Regions from separate parts of the Thalassotalea ganghwensis genome, predicted to be linked through region 3. Evidence: predicted binding sites of a transcription regulator. Region 3 holds the regulator's gene; each other region holds the start of a gene.
What was found. The regulator LexA, encoded in region 3, represses DNA repair genes until DNA is damaged. The targets are predictions, from matches to a motif close to TACTGTATNNNNATACAGTA.
Positions count from the first base shown of each region.

Region 1: the regulator LexA is predicted to act here: its motif matches at 1,596-1,615, upstream of recN (DNA repair protein RecN).
Region 2: the regulator LexA is predicted to act here: its motif matches at 1,374-1,393, upstream of ACSLUH_RS06505 (exonuclease domain-containing protein).
Region 4: the regulator LexA is predicted to act here: its motif matches at 1,606-1,625, upstream of imuA (translesion DNA synthesis-associated protein ImuA).

Region 1 covers NZ_JBQRUM010000020.1:51,736-54,904, reverse strand. Annotated here, with positions in the region: gene recN (DNA repair protein RecN) at 1-1,569, opposite strand, end outside; gene nadK (NAD(+) kinase) at 1,680-2,561, opposite strand; gene grpE (nucleotide exchange factor GrpE) at 2,723-3,169, shown strand, end outside.
Region 2 covers NZ_JBQRUM010000005.1:28,688-31,856, reverse strand. Annotated here, with positions in the region: gene ACSLUH_RS06510 (MBL fold metallo-hydrolase) at 1-1,072, opposite strand, end outside; gene ACSLUH_RS06505 (exonuclease domain-containing protein) at 1,458-3,077, shown strand.
Region 3 covers NZ_JBQRUM010000006.1:173,380-176,548, forward strand. Annotated here, with positions in the region: gene ACSLUH_RS08310 (phosphate ABC transporter substrate-binding protein) at 1-17, opposite strand, end outside; gene ACSLUH_RS08315 (substrate-binding domain-containing protein) at 422-1,432, opposite strand; gene lexA (transcriptional repressor LexA) at 1,652-2,266, shown strand; gene coxB (cytochrome c oxidase subunit II) at 2,751-3,169, shown strand, end outside.
Region 4 covers NZ_JBQRUM010000014.1:114,170-117,338, reverse strand. Annotated here, with positions in the region: gene ACSLUH_RS14380 (GNAT family N-acetyltransferase) at 1-504, opposite strand, end outside; gene ACSLUH_RS14375 (EAL domain-containing protein) at 567-1,337, opposite strand; gene imuA (translesion DNA synthesis-associated protein ImuA) at 1,645-2,331, shown strand; gene ACSLUH_RS14365 (Y-family DNA polymerase) at 2,337-3,169, shown strand, end outside.

The DNA of each region.
Region 1 (3,169 bases), on a different contig from region 3:
ACTTAGTTCCGTTACCGTCGTTTCTGTATGTTCACCATCGGTTAATTTGGCGACAAATAGTTGTTGGTTACCCTTACTAGCTACTTGTGGTAAATGCGTGACACATATTACTTGAGTATTTTCTGCCAATAACTGTAACTGTTTTCCTACCATCGCTGCGGTTGGACCACTAATACCGACGTCTACCTCATCGAAAATGAGCGTTGGTGTAACCACATTTGCAGATAGGATCACCTGCATTGCAAGACTAATACGGGAAAGCTCACCACCAGAGGCAACTTTATTCATCGCTTCTAATGCTTGACCCGGGTTTAAACTGGTTAAAAACTCGACATTATCAAGACCGTTAATGGATAGTTTATCTGAACTTACTTTAACAACCCTGATTTGAAATTGCCCATGCGGCATATTAAGGTTTTGCATACTTGTGGTGATTTTTTCACTGAGTAACTCTGCTGCCTTGGTTCGTGACTCTGAAAGGGTTTGCGCCGCTTCATGATAGTGTTGTTGAACTTGATCAAGTTCTTCAGCAATTTGCGAAATTCGCGACTCATCACTGGTAATTTGTGCTAATTCGCTGAGCAATTGCTGATGAAGTTCGTATAGTTTATCTGGCGCAACTTGATGCTTTTTCGCTAATTGCACTGCTTGTGAATAACGCTCTTCGATCAATTGATAATGCTGGGGGTCTAACTCTAGTTTTTCCGCATAGCGAGCAAGCTCAGAGGCAGCGTCATCAACCTGAAGTAGTGCTTCAGTTAGTTGCTCTGAAATCGGTAATAAAGATTTATCAATACCACTAATTTCAGCAATTTGGTCACTCACTTTCCTTAATTGATCAACAATATTAAATTGTTCATCTTCGCTTAATCTTTGCACGCTAAGTAACGTTTCATTAAATAAGTGTTGTCCGTTGCTTTGTTTTTGATACTCCATTTCAAGAGTTTCAAACTCGCCAGCTTCAATCGCAAATTCGCTTAATTCTTCTGCTTGATATTGTAATAATTGTTGTTTGGCATCACGCTGCGTTTTATCTTCCATTAAGCGGTGATATTCTCTCGTTAATTCAGCGTGTTGTTGATAGTAATGTTTAACCGCTTCACGTAAATCGCCGTGCTTAGCATATTGGTCGAGAATATTTCGTTGCTCAGTTGCTTTTGTTATCAATTGATGATCGTGCTGGCCGTGAATATTGATTAACCGTTGTCCAATTTCTTTTAATTGGGCAAGCGGCACTTGTGAGCCGTTTATATAAGCTTTAGAACGGCCTTCTGCTGAAATAACACGTCTTAAAATACAGTCACTTTCATCGAGTAAATCATGTTGAGCCAACCAAGATTTTGCCGCCTTATTGTGCTCGATATCAAAGGTAGCAGACAGTTCAGCTTTCTTACTATTGGGTCTAACCACATTGGTTACCGCTCTATCTCCCAGACAAAGCCCTAACGCATCAATAGCGATTGATTTACCCGCACCGGTTTCGCCGGTGATCGTTGTCATGCCTTTTTGCCAATCAATTTCTAGGGCACGAACAATGGCGAAATTTTGAATATTTAAATGGACAAGCATCACATAAACTCACTGTATATAAATATAGGTGTTAATTTATACAGTAATTTATTTATATGCAAGTACTACGAATCGATAACATTGTAGTATTTTGTTAATTATTGATTTGATTAATAAAGTTTATTGCCCCAACTCAGTTTACTTCGTAGTACGTTAAAGTAATCGTGGTCTAGGGGATGAATTAATCTGAGTGTGTGTTCACTTTTTCGAATAATTACTTCGTCGCCTGGCATGACGGCTAAAATGACGTGACCATCACAACTGACTTGAAGGTTTTCGTAGTTCTCATTGGCCAGAACTAACTTAATTTCACTATTACCATCAACAACAATAGGGCGACTCGTTAACGTATGAGGAAACATTGGTACAAGAGAAAACGCATTTAGGTTAGGCGTTAAAATTGGGCCACCCGCAGACATTGAATACGCGGTAGAACCTGTAGGAGTTGAAACAATTAAACCGTCTGAGCGTTGGCTAAACATGAAGCTATTGTCAATGTAAACTTCAAACTCAATCATACTGGCAACTTTACCTGCATGAAGCACTGCCTCGTTGACAGCACTATTACAGCTTTTTAGTTTGCCATGACGATATACTTCTGCCTCGATTAAAAATCGCTGCTCTGAGCGTGACTCGCCTTTTAAAATTTGCTCTAAAGGGGCGATTAAGTCATTTGGGGATAGATCAGTTAGAAAGCCAAGGTTACCTCTGTTTACACCGATTACGCCGATATGATAACAAGATAATACCCGAGCTGCGCCAAGCATATAACCATCGCCACCAACAACAATAGCTAAATCCGCTGCTTCACCGATTTCAGTCAGTGACATGACTTCTATATTTTCAATTTTTAATGAATTGGCAACAGACTGCTCGATAACAACATGGTAATCATTGTCAATGAGGTACTGGTAAAGGGTAGAAATGGTGGCACTTGCCCCTTCATGATTAGGTTTACCGATCAATCCTATTGTTGAATACAGCTTGCTCATAAGGTTATCAAAAAAATGTTAAAATTCACTGATAAATCAAGTTTCGCTGTATTTTTATCAGTTGTAAAGTAAGGTTTTTGCGTTTTGTTAGCAATTTGAACTTGAATCATTGGCACAAGCCCCCATAATTAGCACCATTAATCTTTATCTTGGAGTTTTTCATGGCGAACGAGTCACACGAAAATAAAAATGAACGGGAATTAACCCCTGAAGAAATAGCAGCACAAGAAATCATCGAACAAGCAGAAGAACAAGTTGAAACACAATTTGATTTTGCTGCGAGTCACATCGGTGAAGCTCAGGAAAAAATTAATGAATTAGAACTCGCTCTAGCTGCAGCGGAATCTACTGTTGCCGATCAAAAAGATAGTGTGATAAGAGCTAAGGCAGAAGTTGACAATGTCCGTCGTCGAGCGGCGCAAGATGTTGAGAAAGCCCGTAAATTTGCACTAGAAAAATTTACTCAAGAGTTACTACCCGTTGTTGATAACCTTGAGCGAGCAATTGCAAGTATTAATGTTGAAGATGATACGCAAAAAGCCATTGCTGAAGGTGTTCAACTCACGTTGCAAAGCTTTTTGTCAGCTTTAGATAAGTTTGATATCAAA
Region 2 (3,169 bases), on a different contig from region 3:
GCTGCTTAGTAACCAAGATTGCCCCGAGATCGAACGCTTCCTTCATACCACCTAAATGATCAAGATGGTGGTGACTGACCACTAAATATTTCAATGGCTTTTGTAAGTTATACTTATCTTGAACAAAGGCTAATCGTTTACTCAGATCTTTGTAGCCACCTGCACCAACAAAATAGTCGCCAGCATCTAAAAAGATACTAAAGCCCCAATCTTGGCCAACCAAATATAGCTTGTCGTCAATTTGCTTAGCTTGCATTGCTGAAAAGTCTATCCCTTTGCCAGCTTGACGATAATCTTGAGGTAATTCAAATGTCTCTTTAACCGCTAAGTTAGGGATAAATTCTCTGTGTGTAAGCACGGAATAAGGTGCCCCACCACGCGTGACAAAAACGCTGTTGGCATATAAAAGACCATCGACATTTCGATAGTCACTAAAGCGGTAACTAAACACTTTACCAGACCAATGTGGCCGCTCTAGTTTGGCAATTCGAAAATCGCGCTGATTTATTAACAAGGTCAACTTAGGATAACCTTGTCTTTCCAAAAGCACTTGAAAATGTGGGGCTCCATATAAGTTTTTGTCATCTAATCGAGTAATTTGAGTTTCTTTATCTTTGATTAATAACGCCAGCGCAGTATCCAAATGATAAGAGTAATGGCGCTCAGTTGAAATAAAATTGAGATTAGGTACTTGCGATAAGGTTTTGTCACTGTGATTAAGACGATAACCTTGATTACCATCAAAAAGTTGCTGACGAACAGAAAAGCTATCTTTATCACCAGTTAGCCACTTAAAGTCTTTTCTTTGCTTTGCTAAATCAACAGTCAATTGTGCACGAGCATGCTCAAGATCAATTTCATCAGCACTGTAACTTTGCCCTTCTCTAAAACTCTTGTAGTGGTCGGTTAACTGATAACTTGATAGTGCTAACAGTGAATCCCCGCCGTAGGCTTGCACAACCTTTTTGATCAATTGATGATTTTCTGTTGATGTATTTATCGTTTGTGAAGCAAATAATGTAAGGCTAGACAACGATAGTAGTGTGCCTAATGTTAATTGTATGAAGCGCATATTATCTTCCTTGTTTTGTTATTGAAGCTAATTTAATCAGCAGCGTTTACAATGCACATTCCTTTGCGATAGATGACGGCTGATAATCGACCGATGACAAGTACTCGCTTTTATTTACATTTTGTAACGGTAGATTTGCAGAGCTCAACAAATTACCATAAAAAAGCCAGTGTAAAACCGGGCTATTGAGTCAACTTGGAGCTGCTATTTTAGGATAGTGGCTCTTTATTATTTTATACACTTGAAAAGTAACGAATAAATCTTTATTGCAAGCTTAATTCCATAGTTAAAATAACTGAAATAATGTACGATTAGTCAGTTTTTTCAATGAGTTATTTAAAACTTGTCAAAACCTCCTATAATATTGGCTATAGGAGTGGTAATTATGACGAAATATGTCTTCTTAGATACGGAAACCACAGGTTTAGATCCCCATAAAGGCAACCATAGGATCATCGACCTAGCCTGCATAGAATATGAAGATTCCACTCCCACGGGACATGTATTCAACCTCAAAATTAATCCTGAGGGCAAAAAGTCCGTTAAGAGCGCTTTTCGAGTTCATGAAATCCTAGATGAAGAATTAGAAGGCCAACCCACCTTTAGTGATATCCATCAGCAATTCATTGAATTTATCAAGGACAGTCACCTCGTTATCTTCAATGCAGCTTTTGATTTACGGTTTTTAAATGCAGAGTTAAACCGAGTTAATTACCCTTCAACGGTGTCTGATATTTGTGCTGAAGTCACTTGTGCAATGGAGCTTGCTAAGAGCAAATTCGGTGTTAGAAAAATCAGCCAAGATGCGGCTTGCTTACGATACGGCATTGATATTTCAAGGCGAACTAAACACAGTGCGCTACTTGATGCTTCTTTATGTGCAGTGCTGTTTTTCAAATTACTTGATGATACGGTTGAGCCGCTAAAATCAACACCACAACAGAATAAGCATACGCCAACCAAAGCCATATCCATTCCAAGAGCTTATAAAAACAAGGAAACTGGCATATATACCCAGCTTAACTTTTGTAAAAATCCAGAATGTAAGAATTTTGGTGTCGTAGCTAAAAACCCTACTTACAAAGTAAATGGTAAGCTTAAACGGGGCTTAGGTAACGAATACAAGCTTACATGGAGTGACGATAAATCTGAGCAACTGCTCACTTGCAAATTATGTGGTCACAGTACCACCATGTTACACAATCGTTGTTTTGAATTAGAAGTAAAACGTCTTTCAACCATATACGAGCCAGTCGAGCCAACGTGTCAGAATAAAGCTATCCCCGGACAACCTAAGACGTTTCGGCACTACTATATCCCACTATCTCCTAATAATAGGCGTGGCATTAAAAAGCAAAAGCCTCGGTGTAAAAACAGAGACAAGGGAATTTATACTCACCCCGAACTCTACAAATTAGATGGGAAAGCCCAGCCTGACCGCATTGTCGAGCGCATTGTCAAAAAGCCACTCAAAAAAGGTGGTAAGCCCGTCACTCAAATAATCAAGGAAGAAAAGCTTGGCTCACAATTTCTTACCTGTCATGCATGTGATAGTAAGATAACTGTTAAGTTAAACCCAGCAAACCGTCATTATCGAGATTCAGATAACGTTAAAATCTTCAAAGATTTAATGAATAAAGACATCTTTAATCGCATGATGGACAAGCATGAACTGGGGGCTAAGGTTATCTACGACAAAATCAACTTTTTCTACGAGCAAGCCTTAGCCTTTGACCATTATCACTCACAGATGATTGACCATGCGGTAGCAACCAGAACACTGAATCTTAGTTCAGATAGACAGTTCTATTTAAGTAACTGGGGCGACCATAACATGCCAAAACCTACGCCCATCGTGAATACAACAACGGTCGATAATCAATCAGGCTTTGTATTCGTTTCCAATGTGAATTTTGATTTCACCAGTGATTATCTAGAGATAAACAAAGAGCATCGAGAAAAGAAAGAGCTGGAAAAATTTCCGTATTACAGACGTTACGCGTAATACGTATTAAGCAATGATGATGTTAATGTTCAGGCACCTGAGCATGAACGCACTGTTGACCTCCAGCTACCACCCAAAGGATTACTGGTACA
Region 3 (3,169 bases):
ATTGTAAAGTAGGTCATCGAGCTGAATAGTATGATATTCATCACGGTATAAAGTGTTTTAGATACCATGTTATTTCCTCAGTGTTAGTTAAAAAGAGGCTAATACGCTAAAGCTATGATCAAGCGCATAATGTTAAGCATAGTATTGAACAATAATTCTACAAGTTTTAATTGATCAAAGTAGGTTATTGAATCTATGAAGAATTATTCACAAGGTTTTTTAGCATCGTTAACTGAGCTGCCGTTGGTGGAAGACTTAGGCCATTAGCTCTCAATAGACGCAATTACTTATTGTCCTAGTTTTACCGTACTTCAGCGAAGCTAACTATTACGTTGTTATCGCGAAAATAACACTTTGACTCGTTTTTGCCATGCAAAGATAAGCGTTTTAATAGCGTTATTTCTTGAATTTTAGACAATGTCTAATAATTAGTGGTACAGGTTAGGCTATTGGATTGCGTGCAGTAGTGATAATCTAAATAATAATGAGATTTTGCGGGTTGTTTATTATTTTTTATATATTGATAAAGTAGCTCCGCTCCCTTGCGCCCCATCTCAAAAGGCATTTGTCCGATATTGGCGGTAGATAATCCTTGGGCCAAACTTCTAAGCTGTATTTCTTCGGTATCTGCAGAAACAATGACGATTTGATTATTGGCAATTTGCTTTTTAAAGGGGCTTAATTGTTTATTGTAATCACTATTAAATTGAGCGAAGCCCGCCACAGCAAGAAATATCGGTGGATTCACTGTTTTGATTATTGATTCAAGTTGCAGCAACGCTGTAGAGCGCTTTCCCAGACTGTACAATGGACAACGTTCTGATTCTATCCAACCCCTCTGTCCTGATAATTTTTGCTCTTTTTGCCCTGACAATGAAAAGCGCACACCCGCGATACGTTCATTTAAGTTCGGTGTTGTGGGGTGTCCAGATTGAAGGCAAATGGCGGTTAAATCTTTCTTGGCAAATTTTTTAACATAATTGCCTAGTGCAACCCCAAAATCAAAGTTGTTGGTGCCGACATAGCTCAAGCGATACTGTTGATGCTCCGGCAGTAGATCTGAATCAAAGGTAATCACGGGTATCGCTTTTTCTTTAGCTTCGCGCAAAGCGCCCTTGACCAAGTATTCTGAATCGGTAGTTGATATTAAAAGTGCATCGACTTTGTTGGCGATCATTTGATTAATTTTTATCATTTGGCCACGAATGTCCTGGTAGTCGTCGGCGCCATCATAAAGACAGGTTATTTCTGAATGCTTTTTTGCATAGCTTTGACAGCCTTTGAAAGATTGTTGATAAAAACTATCATTTTTCGTTTTTCCAATGACCCCTATGGTGATTTGTGCAACGCTATCAGTTGCTACTAAATAACCCAATATGGTTAACAGCCACATCACGCGGTACAAGAGATAGGCTGTTACTTGGTTGAACAAAGTCGCTCCAAATAAGAAAAGTTTAATAGACTGAATAAAAGAGATTAATGCAAAACCTTTTATAAAGGAATAAGGATTTAATTTTTTATTAAACTTTTATTAATACCGCTTTGATCATACGGTGTTTGCAAAAACCGAAGGAAAGCTTGCGTTTATTTACAGGCTGTATACAATGACAGTGCCACTGTGTAAAAATACAGGAAATATTATATGACAGAAATGCGCCCCTTAACGTCTCGCCAACAGCAGATTTTTGATCTGATCAGAGAAAAAATATCTGAAACCGGCATGCCACCAACGCGAGCAGAGATCGCTGAATTTTTTGGTTTTAAGTCAGCCAATGCTGCCGAAGAGCATCTAAAAGCTCTTGCGAAGAAAGGCTATATAGAAATGTTACCAGGAACGAGTCGCGGCATTCGTTTGGCTGAAGAAATGATGGAAGAACAAGGGCTGCCGTTAATTGGTCGTGTTGCAGCTGGCGAACCGATATTGGCGCAAGAGCACGTAGAAGACCGTTATCAAATTGATGGAAATTTATTTCATCCAGCAGCGGATTATCTTCTACGAGTTAACGGAGAAAGCATGAAAGACATCGGAATTTACGATGGTGATTTGCTTGCTGTTCATCAAACCACCGATGTTAAAAATGGACAAGTCGTTGTTGCACGCGTAGAAGACGATGTCACGGTTAAAAGGCTTAAGCGTGAGGGAAATGTCGTATATTTGCACGCGGAGAATGAAGACTTTGCTCCGATAAAAGTTGATCTTACCTCTCAAAATTTCAATATCGAAGGACTTGCGGTCGGTGTTATTCGTGCTGCAGATTGGATGTAGAAATTATCAATGCAATGAGGCAAATTTTTTATCGTAAGTCGTGAAAAGTTGTCTCATGCAAGGTTTTTATAACCAAATGTCTATATTCAGCTATTATTGTTGAGTAAATGCTGATTATCTCTCCAGTTGGCTAAATTTTATACAAAAATATTTCGAAAGTTTTCAGCCCGTAAAATTAAATAATAGAGTATTTGCTCATTTCTTAATCACCCCTCTCAGGCCTTTGTTTTAGCGCCTTAGTACCTTTTAGAGTTTACACTCTATTGTTATTATTAGCTTTTTTTAAAATATTTTAAAAAATTATGAATTGACCTAGATCAATAATTAAGTAATTCTAGAGCAGAAAGTAATCAAAAAATAATGAAAAGGCTAACGTTAATCTGATTAATAAATAGCCATAGGAAAAAATAAAAACAAACTGTGAAACGGATGAGCAGCTTAATACTGATCATGCGTTTTGCCATTTAGGGTAAGGAGAGGTCGAGTGAAAAGACGTTATCTCAGTTGGCTGTTAGGGATGTTAGTTCCCAGCATCGCTTTAGCCGACTCGCAGTTGAATTTAACAAAAGGTGTAACCGAAGTTAGTAATGAAGTATATGGTTTACATATGCTCGCTTTATATATATGTACTGCAATTGGTGTAGTCGTCTTCGGTGCGATGATTTGGTCAATGATCTTTCACCGCAAATCAAAAGGTGTAGAAGCGGCCACGTTTCATGAAAGCACCAAAGTTGAGGTCCTCTGGACTGTTATTCCCATCATTATCCTTATAGCCATGGCGGTACCCGCGACAAAAACTCTTATTGCTATGGAAAATAACGATAATTCCGATTTGACTATTCAGGTAACGGGTTCGCAGTGGAAGTGGCATTATAAATATTTTGATGAAGATATCGAGTTCTA
Region 4 (3,169 bases), on a different contig from region 3:
TGCAATTTTTAAGTAGGACTTGGCTAGCCCTTCTTGCTCGAACCCTAAGCGTTGAAGAAGGTTGGCACTGCGAATATTTGAAGGCATATAATTGGCCATGATCCTGTGAAGCTTTAATTCGTTAAACACATAATCAATAGATGCGCTGAGCATTTCATGCATCAACTGCTTACCTTGATAACGTTCATCAATAGAGTACCCTAAGTTACAAGCCCTAAATACCCCATAAACAATATTTGAGAATGTCGCTAGAGCGAGAACTTCGCTGGTTTTTTTATCTAAACCGACAAAAGGAAGGCATGTTCCGGCGAGAAAGTTTTGGTAATTGGTTTTGACACGCTCTTTGGCGGTTTTATCATTATAATAAGATTCTTCTCTTAACGGCTCCCACTGGGCAAGGTGAGATTGGTTATGTTTCTCATAATTGAGTAAATACCAATACTCCTCCGGCTTTAAAATAGTGATCACTAAATTTTCAGTAAATATTTCTGGTAGTTTATCCAAAATGACGTCCGTTATTCATTGTGTAGGGAGTAGTTATACCATTAATTATTTCATCGGTTAACTTAGTCTCGTTTATTGAAGTTAACCTCTGGTAAGCATTCAAATCCAGGTTTTGCAAAGAAATAACCTTGCATTAAATCAACACCTGCTTCTTTTAACCACAGCATTTCTTCATAAGTTTCAATTCCTTCAGCAAGTGTGGTTATCTTGAAGTCTTTGAACATGGTAAGGCAGTTTTTAATGATAATTTGACGAGCTTTGTCTTTATCAATATCTCGGATAAGCTTCATGTCCAGTTTGATAATATTGGTTTGAAAATCGGCCAGTAAGCTTAAACCAGAGTAACCTGCACCAAAGTCATCAATTGCAGTTTTAAACCCCATTGATTGATAAGAGTTAACGATATGTTTGATAAAATCGCTGTCGTCAATTTTTTCGACTTCGGTAAATTCAAACATAATTTGCTTGATCGGGAAGTTATGCTCTTTGGCTGCCATTAACGTTGTACGAATACAGCGTTCAGGTTGGTATATCGCTTTTGGTAAAAAGTTGATACTCAGCATACTATCAACACCTAATTTTGCAGCTAGGGTGATGGCTTTAACACGACATTGTTGATCAAATGCATAACGATTATCGTCGGTAACTTGTGAAATAATCGAGTAGGCCGATTCATTATTGAGTCCTCTCACTAAGGCTTCATAACCGAAAATAGTTTCCGTTTGGCAATGAACGATTGGCTGAAAGGCCATGGTGAAGTCAAAATTTAGCAGCGACTTATCGGCACAATTAGCACATGACAATACATTATTGTTTTTTTCTAAATCGCTCATTAATCAGACCTAACCTGTTATGTTTTTAAAGTGAAGAAAGTAAAAGGAGTATTACCTATATTGTTTGCTAAATCATAGGAATTAATAGCTTTTAATTGTCTTCCTTGGATGATTTTGACTATAGAACATGGCGCTCATAAAATCAAAAGGTAACCACCTTGCTATCAAATCATTTTATTTTCTGTTTTTCGAGTAAAAATATTAGCTTAGCTAAGTTCTGCTTGTTTAGAGCCACCTCACATATTTACATTTATTTGATGCTCTTCTATACTGTGTTTTTATACAGTATTTTTGTGGTGGGTGTAATATGAATGCCTATATTAAAGCACTAGAGAATAAGCGTTGGTTGTGGCGTGGTGTTGAACAGGCATCTGAGCGAGAAGGTAATGCTAGTGGCTATCCCGCATTGGACCAACGATTATCAGGTGGCTTTCCGCCAGCCAGTGTTATTGAAATTAAAACGCTCAATGGCATTGGTGAATTACGGGTATTAATGCCTTATTTACAGCAGCAACAACAGAAGTTGATGATATTTATTGGTGCACCAGCAATGCTCAATAGTGAGTTTTTAGTTAAGCATTCGATAGTGTTATCTCAGGTTTTATTCGTTGATACACAAGATGCTGAAGCACTTTGGTGTGCTGAGCAATGTTTAAAAAGCGGCTGTGTAAGTTGCGTCTTGTTATGGCAGCAAGCGTTAGAGCTTTTACATATTCGTCGCTTAGTGTTAGCAGCAGAGCGAGGAGAAAGTAACTTATTTGTCTTTCGTCAAAATCATTCATTGACGATGAATTTACCAGTGGCCTTGAGTATGGAATTATCGCCAAGTGTTCGAGGTGTAGCTGTTACCATCCATAAGCGAAGAGCTGGACGAAGTCATGCTAAATTCGATGTTGATATGAGTGAGTATTGGCCGGATTTAGTTAAGCAGCCAATAAGCAATAATGTGGTGTCGCTTTCAGCTCACCTTCAAAAGGTAACGCAAGTGAGTTAAGACTGATGTTATGGCTTTACTTGTATTTCCCTTCATTGCAGCTTGATCAACTTATTGATAATGGCGAGCAACAACGCCAGCAAGTGATTGCTATCGTTGATGCAAGACGTAATGAGATTATTCAAATCAATGAACCTGCTAAGCAGGCCGGACTAAGTTGTGGGATGGGGTTGGCAACAGCTTCAGCCTTGTGTCATTCGTTGACCGTGCTTCCGTATCAAGAGGAATTAGAGTTTAAGCAATTAACCTTCATTGCTGAGTGTTTGTATCGTTTTGTCGCTGATATAGCGCTTGATCGTCCTAATGGATTGTTTTTAAAAATTGACAATATGTTAGCTCTATATCGAGATGTTGGTGTGCTGTGGCAAAAGATTCATCAATTATTAGCAGGAATGAATGTTCATGTGCATTATGCAACCGCGATAACACCGTTAGCGGCTAAATTATTGGCTCAGGCTCATGTCGATAAGATCACCACGGAAGAAAATATTGTTGACCAGTTATTAGCGACACTGCCAATTGAACGAGTTTTTAAATCTACTCAGCATCAAACGCAACTAAGGCGTTTAGGGATAAAAACCTTTGCTCAGCTTGATAGCTTGCCAACCAAAGCATTGGCTGCTCGTGTTGACAATACCTTCATCTATTATTGGCAACAAATTAAGGGAAGTATTCCGTTAAAGCTGAGTTTTTATCAACCTAAGCTCAAGTTTTATCAATATATTGAGTTACTTTATGAAATTAAAGAAGTCACGGTGTTGATAAGGCCACTTACTAAAGTGATTGCCAAGCTTAGTCATTTTCTAAGGGTAAGAAATTTAGCCACACAATCGATTTT